Regions from separate parts of the Gordonia sp. i37 genome, predicted to be linked through region 2. Evidence: riboswitches for the same ligand, from Rfam matches in the RefSeq annotation. Region 2 holds a riboswitch; each other region holds the start of a gene.
The links. A riboswitch is a leader RNA that binds a small molecule or an ion and turns the genes downstream of it on or off. The one in region 2 is predicted to bind S-adenosylmethionine.

Region 1: it holds a riboswitch for S-adenosylmethionine, as region 2 does, so the genes downstream of both, B1964_RS18965 (aminotransferase class V-fold PLP-dependent enzyme) here and B1964_RS06260 (bifunctional o-acetylhomoserine/o-acetylserine sulfhydrylase) in region 2, are expected to answer to the same signal.
Region 3: it holds a riboswitch for S-adenosylmethionine, as region 2 does, so the genes downstream of both, B1964_RS08110 (amino acid ABC transporter permease) here and B1964_RS06260 (bifunctional o-acetylhomoserine/o-acetylserine sulfhydrylase) in region 2, are expected to answer to the same signal.

The regions. Positions count from the first base shown of each region.
Region 1 is NZ_MVPX01000389.1:4,656-7,925, forward strand. Features, by position in the region: gene alc (allantoicase) at 1-266, shown strand, start outside; gene B1964_RS18960 (hypothetical protein) at 288-719, opposite strand; gene B1964_RS18965 (aminotransferase class V-fold PLP-dependent enzyme) at 716-2,020, opposite strand; SAM riboswitch class IV at 2,038-2,151, opposite strand; gene B1964_RS18970 (isochorismate synthase) at 2,242-3,270, shown strand, end outside.
Region 2 is NZ_MVPX01000131.1:9,756-13,025, reverse strand. Features, by position in the region: gene B1964_RS06265 (PE-PPE domain-containing protein) at 1-879, opposite strand, end outside; SAM riboswitch class IV at 1,098-1,218, shown strand; gene B1964_RS06260 (bifunctional o-acetylhomoserine/o-acetylserine sulfhydrylase) at 1,280-2,614, shown strand; gene B1964_RS06255 (homoserine O-acetyltransferase) at 2,639-3,270, shown strand, end outside.
Region 3 is NZ_MVPX01000163.1:3,917-7,186, reverse strand. Features, by position in the region: gene B1964_RS08115 (amino acid ABC transporter ATP-binding protein) at 1-574, opposite strand, end outside; gene B1964_RS08110 (amino acid ABC transporter permease) at 571-1,581, opposite strand; SAM riboswitch class IV at 1,714-1,822, opposite strand; gene coaD (pantetheine-phosphate adenylyltransferase) at 1,985-2,473, opposite strand; gene rsmD (16S rRNA (guanine(966)-N(2))-methyltransferase RsmD) at 2,486-3,085, opposite strand.

The DNA.
Region 1 (3,270 bases), on a different contig from region 2:
CCAGCTACTTCCTGGGCAACGCGCCCGGCGCGGCGATGGTCCGTGGCCGCGACGGCGAAGACGGCGAGTGGTTCGAGGTGTTGGGCCGCACCGACTTACAGCCCGACACCCGCCACCGGTTCGTCATCGATCTCGACCGCCCGATGACCGAGGCGCGCATCGACGTCTATCCCGACGGCGGCATGGCCCGCCTCAAGCTGTACGGCCTGCTGACCGACGAGGCGCAGACCGAGCTCGTCGAGCAGTGGGAGCGCGGCGAGGCCTGAGCACGCCTGTTCCCCGGGATGTCAGGCCGCGCGCCGCTCCGCGAATGACGGCAACACCAGCTCGCGCACGCGGTGCCGCGTGGCCGAGCCGTCGAGTGAGACGAGGATGACCGCGTCGGCGACCTCGGCCGCGTAGATGTCGCGGATGAGGGTCACCAGACCGCTCGGCGTGCCCACATAGCGCACGGTGCCGCCGTCGATGTCGTCCGGGATGTGTGCGACCGCCGCCCGCGCCGATGCGGCGCTCGGAGCGATCGCCACCTCCACCTCGAGCGCGACCGAGAAGTTCGCGGTGTCACGGGTGCCGGCCCGCAGCAGTGAGCGGGCCCGCTGGGCGTCACGCAGCGTGGGTCGACGGACGACGATCGCCGACGACTCGGCGGGAACGTCGTCGGCGAGCGCGACCCGCAGCGACGGGCGTCCGATACTGATGCGATCGAGTTCGATGGTCATGCCGGGGCCCCTCCGGGTGAGGTCGAGATCAGTTGTGCCAGAGCGTTGATCAAGCGGTCGATGTCGGCGGCCCCGGTGCCGAGGCCGAAGCTCGCGCGCACCGCGCCGTCGGGGTGGCCGAGGCGAGTGAGGATCGGGTGGGCGCAGAACTTTCCGTCGCGCACGCCGATGCCGTGTTCGTCACTGAGATATTCGGCGACGGCGCGCGGCGCAATGCCGTCGACGCCGAACCCGGCGATCCCGACGCGATCGGTGATGTCGTCGAAGATGCGTAGTTCCTCGACGCCGTCGATCCGCGCGAGCCCATCGTCGAGGCGGCAGCGCAATTCGTGCTCGTGCAGGCCGATCGCCTCGAAGCCGATCTCGGTGATCGCCTCGCAGGCGGCAGCGATGGCGATGGCGCCCAAGACATTCGGCGACCCTGCTTCATGTCGCGCGGCACCGGTGTGCCAGGCGGTGGCCGCGCAGTTCTCGTCGGGGCCGTCGACGACGCTGACCTGCGCCGACGCCCCACCGCCGGCGAGGTAGGGGTCGGCGGCGTCGAGCCAATCCGACCGTCCGATGAGCACTCCCGCGCCGAACGGCGCGTAGACCTTGTGGCCGGAGAACACCAGGTAGTCGATACCGTGGCTGACCATCGACACCGGCCGGTGGGCGACGAGCTGGGCTGCGTCGACGAGGATGCGCGCGCCGTGTCGGTGCGCGATGGCGGCGATGCGTCCGATCGGCAGGACCTCCCCGGTGACGTTGGAGGCCGCGGTCACCGCGAGCAACGCCGCGGGCGCCGCCGCGAGTTCGCATTCGAGTGCGACGAGGGTGTCCTCGATGCCCGGGCGCGCGGTCACGATGCGGGCCGTCCCGGAGTCGCGCGAGACCCACGGCAGCAGGTTGGCGTGGTGCTCGATGTCGAGGACCACGACGTCGCCGGGGGTGCAGTGGGCCGCCAGATTGATCGCGTCGGTGGTGTTGCGGGTGAACACGACGGTGTCGTCGGCACGCCCACGCACGAAGCGCCGCACCGTGTCCCGGCACTGCTCGTAGCGACGGGTGGTGACCTGGGACAGATGGCCGGCGCCGCGGTGGACGCTGGCGTACTGGTGCAGCGACGCGGCGACGGCGTCGGCAACCGCGGTCAGGGCGGGGGCGCTCGCCGCATAGTCGAGGTTGGCGTAGGCCACCTCGCTCCCGTCGGCGAGAGGCACGTGTTGTCCTGCGCCGACGACCTCGGCGAGCGGCTCGATGGACGACGGATCTGCGCCCACGGTGGCGGCGATCGATGCGGGGGTGACGACAGCAGTCATCGAAGAATCTCCTTGGGAATCCACGCTTGCCGTGTCCGGGTGGTACACGGCCAGGTCGTCACCCGGAGCACCCCACCGCGGAGGAGGGTTGCCGACCAGCGAGCCGGGGCTTGTCACTGGCACTCATGACCTGCACCAAGGGTGGCCTATCACGTCCGAGGGTGTCAATTTTCACTCAGCGTGGGCGAAATCCCGACGCCGTCCGGCGCTAGGTTGGTCGAGTGAGCGGCGAACGTGTGGAAGATGAGGGAACGGGGCCTGCTCCGTTCGTGTTGTCGCGTCCGCACGGGGTGGTTCGCGCCGAGGGCGTCGCGCGACGGTTCACCGCGGTCTCCGACGCCGTCGACGCGCTGCGATCCGGTGCGGTGGAGTCGGTGGTCGGTGCGCTCCCGTTCGACCCCGCCGATCCGGCTGCGCTGTTCGCACCCACGCGGCTATATCGGGAACAGGCGCTCGGTGGGCGCGCCCCCGTCCGTCATTCACTGGCCCAACTCGTCGAGATCCCCGACGCCGCCACACATCGGGAGCGGGTACGCCGTGCGGTGGCCGCCATCGATGCCGGCGTCCTCGACAAGGTGGTGCTCGCGAGAACCGTTGGTGCGGTGCTCGATTCACCGGTCGGGATCGATGAACTCCTCGGCGCGCTGGCGCACGGCAACTCCGAGCACAATGCGTTCGCGGTCGACAGCGGCCACTCGTGGCTCCTCGGCGCGAGCCCGGAGTTGTTGCTGCACAAGAGCGGTCGCGAGGTGACCTGCCATCCGTATGCAGGTTCGGCTCCACGCTCGTCGGACCCGGATGCCGATCGCGAGGCCCGGGAGAAGCTCGCCGCGTCGGGAAAAGATCATCGCGAGCACGCGTTCGTCGTCGAGCATCTGCGCGAACGATTGGCGCCGATCAGCGACGAACTCTCCGTCGCGACCCGACCTCACTTGCTTTCCACCGGCGAGATGTGGCACCTGGCCACCCCGATACGCGCCCACCTCACCGATCCGGATGTCGGCGCACTCGACCTGGCCCTCACCCTGAGCCCCACCCCCGCGGTGTGCGGGACACCGACCGAGGCTGCGGCACAGTTCATTCGGAATCACGAGGAACCACGCGGACTCTACGCCGGCGCCGTCGGCTGGGCCGACGCGCGTGGCGACGGTGAGTGGATGGTCACCATTCGTTGCCTCGAACTCGACGCCGACCGACAAACCTTTCGCACGTGGGCCGGCGGCGGTATCGTCGCCGACTCCGATCCCGAT
Region 2 (3,270 bases):
TGTCATGGGCTCGTTCGCGCCGTTCATGTCCCAGGTCGTGCCGGTACCCGGGAATTGATACATGTGAAACGGATACTGACCATGCTTGACCCAGTAGCCGAGGAGCGCGTCGAGGTCGCCGATCGGGTCATGGAACGGATCGGGGAGATCGCAGATCGGATCGCCCGCGATGCAGTAGGTGGTCACCGGCAGGCCCCCGTAGTCGGTGACTGCTCTGGTTCCGGACATGGTCAGACCGGGGATGATCCCGACCAGGGTCGCCTCGATCCCCTGTCCCCACAGCGTCGCCGACATCCGCGGATCGGAGTAGAGCTCTCCCGACACCGTGCGTGCACCGTCGGAATCGGTGGTGGAGATGACGTAGGTGGAGCCGTCGTCCATGGTCACCGGCCGATTCGCGCCGATGTCGGTGAGGACGTCGCCGGCCAACCGCGCTCCCTGCGAATAGCCGGCGATGACGATCTTCTTGTCGGCACCGCACTGCTGCTGGTACGCGGCGACGGCCTGCTCCAGGTTGGCCGACCCTTCGGCCTCGCTGGCGTTGTATCCGACAGACCCGAGTGGCCAGATGGTCGCGGAGTACGGGACCTGCTCGATCTCGTAGGCGCCCGCGCCGGAGTACGGACTGTTCGGCAGCTCCTCCCAGTTGGCGCCGTGCCCGGTGTAGCGCTGTTCGATCCCCACGAGATAGGAGCCGTCGGAATTCCACGTACCGCCGACGATGAACACCCGACCGGGTTGACTGCACGCCGCCGCCGTTTCCGCCGACGCGACCCCGTGACCCCAGAATGCGGCCGCGATGAGCGCCACACTCGCGGCCCCGACCACTCCGGTCGAGATGCTGCCGCGGAGCGAGGCGAAGGAAGGTGAGAGCCGCATCGGACACGTCCTTGGGCGAGGGAACCGTGATGTGGCAAGAGTAGGCAGACGGGGCGGCCGATTCCGGCGGATCGGTCGAGATCAGGACGGCGATTCGTCCGTCCGGGCGACACCTACCGCCACGCCCGAACCGGACGGACCGTTTCTGTCCAGCACGCAAACCAGGCTGAGCAGGAGGGTTCTCAGCCGACGACGACCGTGTTATATCCTTGTCGCCAGGTCATGAGTATCAGCGTCAAGCCCCGGCTCGCTGATCGGCAACCCTCCAACCGCGGTGGGGTGCTCCGGGTGATGACCGGGTTGTGGGATCGCGACGAGCATCCCCGGCAAGCGCGGGTCCGAAGGTCGGACCCCATCAGGGTCACCACACCCTGCCGACCGCAGAAAGTGATCTATTTTCATGTCTGACGTAGCCAATGACGGCACGGATGCCCAGAACCCAGCCGACAACTGGAGTTTCGAGACCAAGCAGATCCATGTGGGCCAATCGGCCGACGCCGCCACAAACGCTCGTGCACTGCCGATCTACCAGACCACGTCGTACGTCTTCAACGACACCACCCACGCGGCCAACCTCTTCGGCCTCGCCGAGCCGGGCAACATCTACACCCGCATCATGAACCCCACCCAGGACGCCGTCGAGCAGCGGGTCGCCGCACTCGAGGGCGGTGTCGCAGCACTGCTGGTCGCGTCCGGTCAGGCCGCCGAGACCTACGCCATCCTCAACATCGTGGAGAACGGCGGACACGTCGTGTCGAGCCCGCGTCTCTACGGCGGGACCTACAACCTCTTCCACTACACGCTGCCCAAGCTCGGCATCGAGGTGAGCTTCGTCGAGGATCCCGAGGATCTCGATTCGTGGCAGGCCGCGGTCCGCGACAACACCCGCGCGTTCTACGGCGAGTCGATCTCCAACCCCAACAACGAGATCCTCGACATCGAGGGCATCTCCGAGGTCGCCCATCGCAACGGCGTGCCGCTGATCGTCGACAACACCGTCGCCACCCCGTACCTGCTGAACCCGCTGGCCCATGGCGCCGACATCGTCGTCCATTCGGCGACCAAGTACATCGGCGGGCACGGCACCGCGATCGGCGGCATCATCGTCGACGGCGGCACCTTCGATTGGCGGGTGCAGCGTGATGGTCAGGATCTGTTCCCCGGCTTCACCACCCCCGATCCCAGCTACCACGGTGCGGTGTTCGCCGACCTCGGTGCGCCGGCCTACGCGCTCAAGGCGCGCGTGCAGTTGCTGCGTGACACCGGCGCGGCGATCTCGCCGTTCAACGCCTTCTTGCTCGCCCAGGGACTGGAAACCCTGAGCCTGCGCGTCGAGCGCCACGTCGCCAATGCGCAGCGGGTCGCGGCCTACCTCGCCGATCACGCTCAGGTCGAGTCGGTGGCCTACGCCGGTCTGCAGTCCTCGCCCTGGTATGCCCGTGGTCAGAAGCTCGCGCCCAAGGGGCAGGGCGCGATCATCGGCTTCGAGATCGCCGGTGGCGTCGACGCCGGGAAGCGCTTCGTCGAGGCGTTGACGCTGCACAGCCACGTCGCCAACATCGGTGACGTGCGGTCGCTGGTCATCCACCCCGCGTCGACCACCCACAGCCAGCTGACCCCCGAGGAGCAGCTCGCTGCCGGCGTGACCCCCGGCCTGGTGCGCCTGGCCGTCGGTATCGAGGGCATCGACGACATCATCGCCGACCTCGACCAGGGTTTCGCGGCGGCCAAGTAGTTCGAGGACAGGAGCACAACACCCGTGTCGGTGAGCATCGACCCCCAGGCGACCACGACGCATCAGCCCGAGTGGGAACGAGTTCCCGACGGGCAGATGGTCCGAATGCGTCTGGGGTCGTTGTCTCTCGACAACGGGCAGCAACTCGACGACGTCACCCTGGCGTTCCAGCGCTGGGGGGCGTTGTCGCCTGCACGGGACAACGTGATCCTGACCCTGCACGCCCTGACCGGTGACTCGCACGTCACCGGCGCTCCCACCGACGAGCATCCCTCCCCCGGGTGGTGGGATGGTCTGATCGGGCCGGGAGCGGCCATCGACACCGACGAATGGTGTGTCATCTCCGCCAACGTCCTCGGCGGCTGCCGTGGGTCGACGGGCCCGTCGTCGCCGGATTCGCAAGGGCGGCCTTGGGGTTCACGCTTCCCCGACATCACCGTGCTCGATCAGGTGCGTGCCGAGGCAGCCCTGCTCGATGCCCTCGGCATCAAGGGAATCGGCGCGGTACTCGGCGGCTCGATGGGTGGCGCGCGTGCGCTGGAGTGGGCGATCGAGTACCCCGATCGGGTCCGCAGCGCACTGGTGCTGGCGGTCGGCGCGCGTGCCACCGCCGATCAGATCGGCACGCAGACCACCCAGATCGCGGCCATCACCTC
Region 3 (3,270 bases), on a different contig from region 2:
GCGCCGAGGTCGGCTCGTCAAAGAGCAGCACCCCCGGCTCGACGGCCAGCGCCCGGGCGATGGCGACCCGCTGTTGCTGACCGCCGGAGAGCTGGCGCGGATATGCGTCGTACCTGTCCGAGAGTCCCACGCGCGCAAGGAGTGCGCGGGCAGCTCGCTCGGCGTCCGCGCGGGTGATCCGGCCGGTCGAGACCAGTGGTGCCGCGACATTCTGGCCGGCGGTGAGGTTGGAGAACAGGTTGAACGACTGGAAGACGTAGCCGATGCGGCGTCGCTGTCGCAGGATCTCGCGTTCGGGCAATTCCCGGAGACGGCCGCCGGTACGGCGGACGCCGATCAGTTCGCCGCCCACGCTGACGTGGCCTGCGTCAAGCCGTTCGAGATGGTTCACGGCACGGAGCAGGGTCGACTTGCCCGAGCCCGAGGGTCCGAGGATCACCGTCACCTCTCCCGGGCGGATCGTGAGGTCGATGCCCTTGAGGACGTGGTGGTCGGCGTAGAAGCGGTGGGCGCCCACGATCTGCACCTCGGCACCGGTCGACGTCGTGTCCGGTGTGATGGCGGCGCGCGTCATGCGGCACGCTCCCAGGGACGCAGGGCGATGCTCCGGCGAGCGCCGGCAACAGCGAACCGCAATCGCTGTATCGGCGTGGGGGGCAGGGTGCGGACCGCCCCTCGCGCGAAGTAGCGCTCGACGTAGAACTGCACGATCGAGACGGCGCTGGTGAGGATCACATACCAGACCGTCGCCACCATCAGCAGTGGGATGATGTCACCGGAATAGGTGCTCGACTGGGTCGAGACCACGCCGAACAAATCGAGTAGCGACACGTAGTAGACCAGCGATGTCGACTTGATCAGCCCGATCAGCAGATTCACATACGACGGCACGATGGACCGCAGAGCCTGCGGCAATGTGATGCGCAGAAAGTGATACCGACGTGGAATGCCCAGTGCGGCAGCGGCTTCGTGTTGGCCCGCGTCGACCGACAGGATGCCGCCGCGCACGATCTCGGCGGCGAACGCCGCCTCGTGGACGGTGATACCGATGACGGCGATCAGGAACGGGGTGGCGAGATCGGCCTCGGAGAAATGAAACAGTCCCGGGCCGAACGGAACACCGATACTCAGACTCTGGTAGAGCGCCCCGAAGTTGAACAGGATGAGGAGCAGTACGATCAGCGGGATCGATCGAAAGAACCAGACGTAACCCCAGCTGACCGCCGCGAGCACGGGATTGTTCGACAGCCGCATCAGCGCCAGGACGATACCCACGGCCAGGGCGAGCACCGCACTGTACGCTGCGACCTCCAAGGTGACTCCGAGGCCTTCGAGAATGACGGGGCGAAAGAACCAGTACCCGAACCGATCCCATTGGAAGAACGCGTTGGTGGCCAGGCCGTGGACCAACTGCGCGCCGACGATGAGCACGATCGCGGCGAGAACCCACCGGCCGGGATGACGCAGGGGCGCAACGCGTTCGGCGACCGGCGGCGTAGTCGTGCCCGCCGACGACGGGTGCGAGTCCCCCGACGGCGCCGGGTGTGGATCGGCACTCGTGGACGGCGATGGGGCGGACATGTCGGCACTCTCCTCCAACCGGGGAACGGGGCACGCGAGGAGAGGCGTGCCCGACGACACCCCGGGCGTATCCCGCGGGTACCGACGACCACGACGGCACGACGACTCCTCACGAAATCGTTGTGGCCGTTTCCATCACGCTTATCGGGACATTCCCGATCCGGTCGTCACCTGGGGCACCCCACCGCGATGCGAGGGTTGCCGGTCAACCAGCCAGGGCTTGACGTTGACGCTCATGACCGTCTCGCTCACGCTAATACCGCGCGCCGCAGCGGTCAGTATTTACATTCGTCGATGAGTGAAAGTCTCGTGGCGTCGGCGTCGGACACCATAGTCGTCTGACGCTGCGTTATTCGTCTGACGCTGCGTTCCTCAGACCTGCGTTCGTCAGACGCTGCGTTCGTCAGACGCTGCGTTCACCGGCCAGGATCGCCTCGAGGCGCCGGTGGATGTGCGGGGAGAGAAAAGGTGTCACGTCGCCGCCGAGCTTGGCGACCTCTTTCACCAGCGAACTCGAGACGTGCGCGAAGCGCGGATCGGTCAGCAGGAACACGGTCTCGACGTCGGCCAGCTCACGATTCATCTGCGCCATCGGAAGCTCGTAGTCGAAGTCCACCGACGAGCGCAGACCCTTGACGATGGAGTGGATCGCGTTCTCTCTGAGATAGTCGACGAGCAGGCCGGTCCACTGATCCACCCGCACATTGGGCAGATCGGCGCAGTCCTCCCGGATCAGTTCGAGCCGCTCCGGGACCGAGAACAGGCCGCGCTTGTTGGGATTGACGACAACGGTGACCACCAGCTCGTCGAAACACGCAGCAGCCCGCTCGACGACGTAACGGTGGCCGCGCGTGAAGGGATCGAAGGAGCCGGGGATCACCGCACTGGTCATACTCTGCAGAACCTACCCGGCCTCCCCGCCGGTGACTCGCGCGACCTGCACCGTGGTGTCGCCGTAGGACTTGTCGGTGACGACCTCCCAGCCGACCGGCCATCTCGTCGTGGCCCGGCGGCCCCGCTCGAGGACCAGTAGGCCACCGTCGGCGAGCCAACCGCCCGCGCCGAGCGCCGCGAGGTCACCGTGCACCTCGTCGTCGGTGAGTGCATAGGGCGGGTCGGAGAAGATCACATCGAAGCGACCCGTCACACCTACTCGGGCCGGGACCTCCGCTCGGGCCGGGCCGGCCAGGAACGCCGACACCGGTGCGGTGATCACCCGGCCCACCTCGGCGACGCCGAGCGCCCTCAGGTTGGCGGTGACGACAGCGGTGGCGCGACGACGGCTGTCGACGAACACGGCCGAGGACGCGCCACGGGAGAGTGCTTCGAGGCCCAGCGCACCGGACCCGGCATAGAGGTCGAGGATGGCGGCACCCTCCAGATCGATCCGGGCGTCGAGAATGTTGAACACCGCCTCGCGCACCCGATCGGAGGTGGGCCGGGTCCCGGCGTCGGGAACCTTCAGTGGTCGTCCGCCGTGGCGGCCGGCGATGATCCGGGTCACCGAACCATTCTCCCATTGCCGATTCGGTTGAGCCGTCCCCCTCGACGGGCGGCGCCACCGGGTCGTCACCGCGGTCGCCGCCGGACAATTCGCCCACCCGCAGCGAGTCGTCGCAAACGTTTGTGTCCCGCATCACAAATACCGGATGAACTGGGCATTGAGGGGGCATTTCCCCACCGATTGAC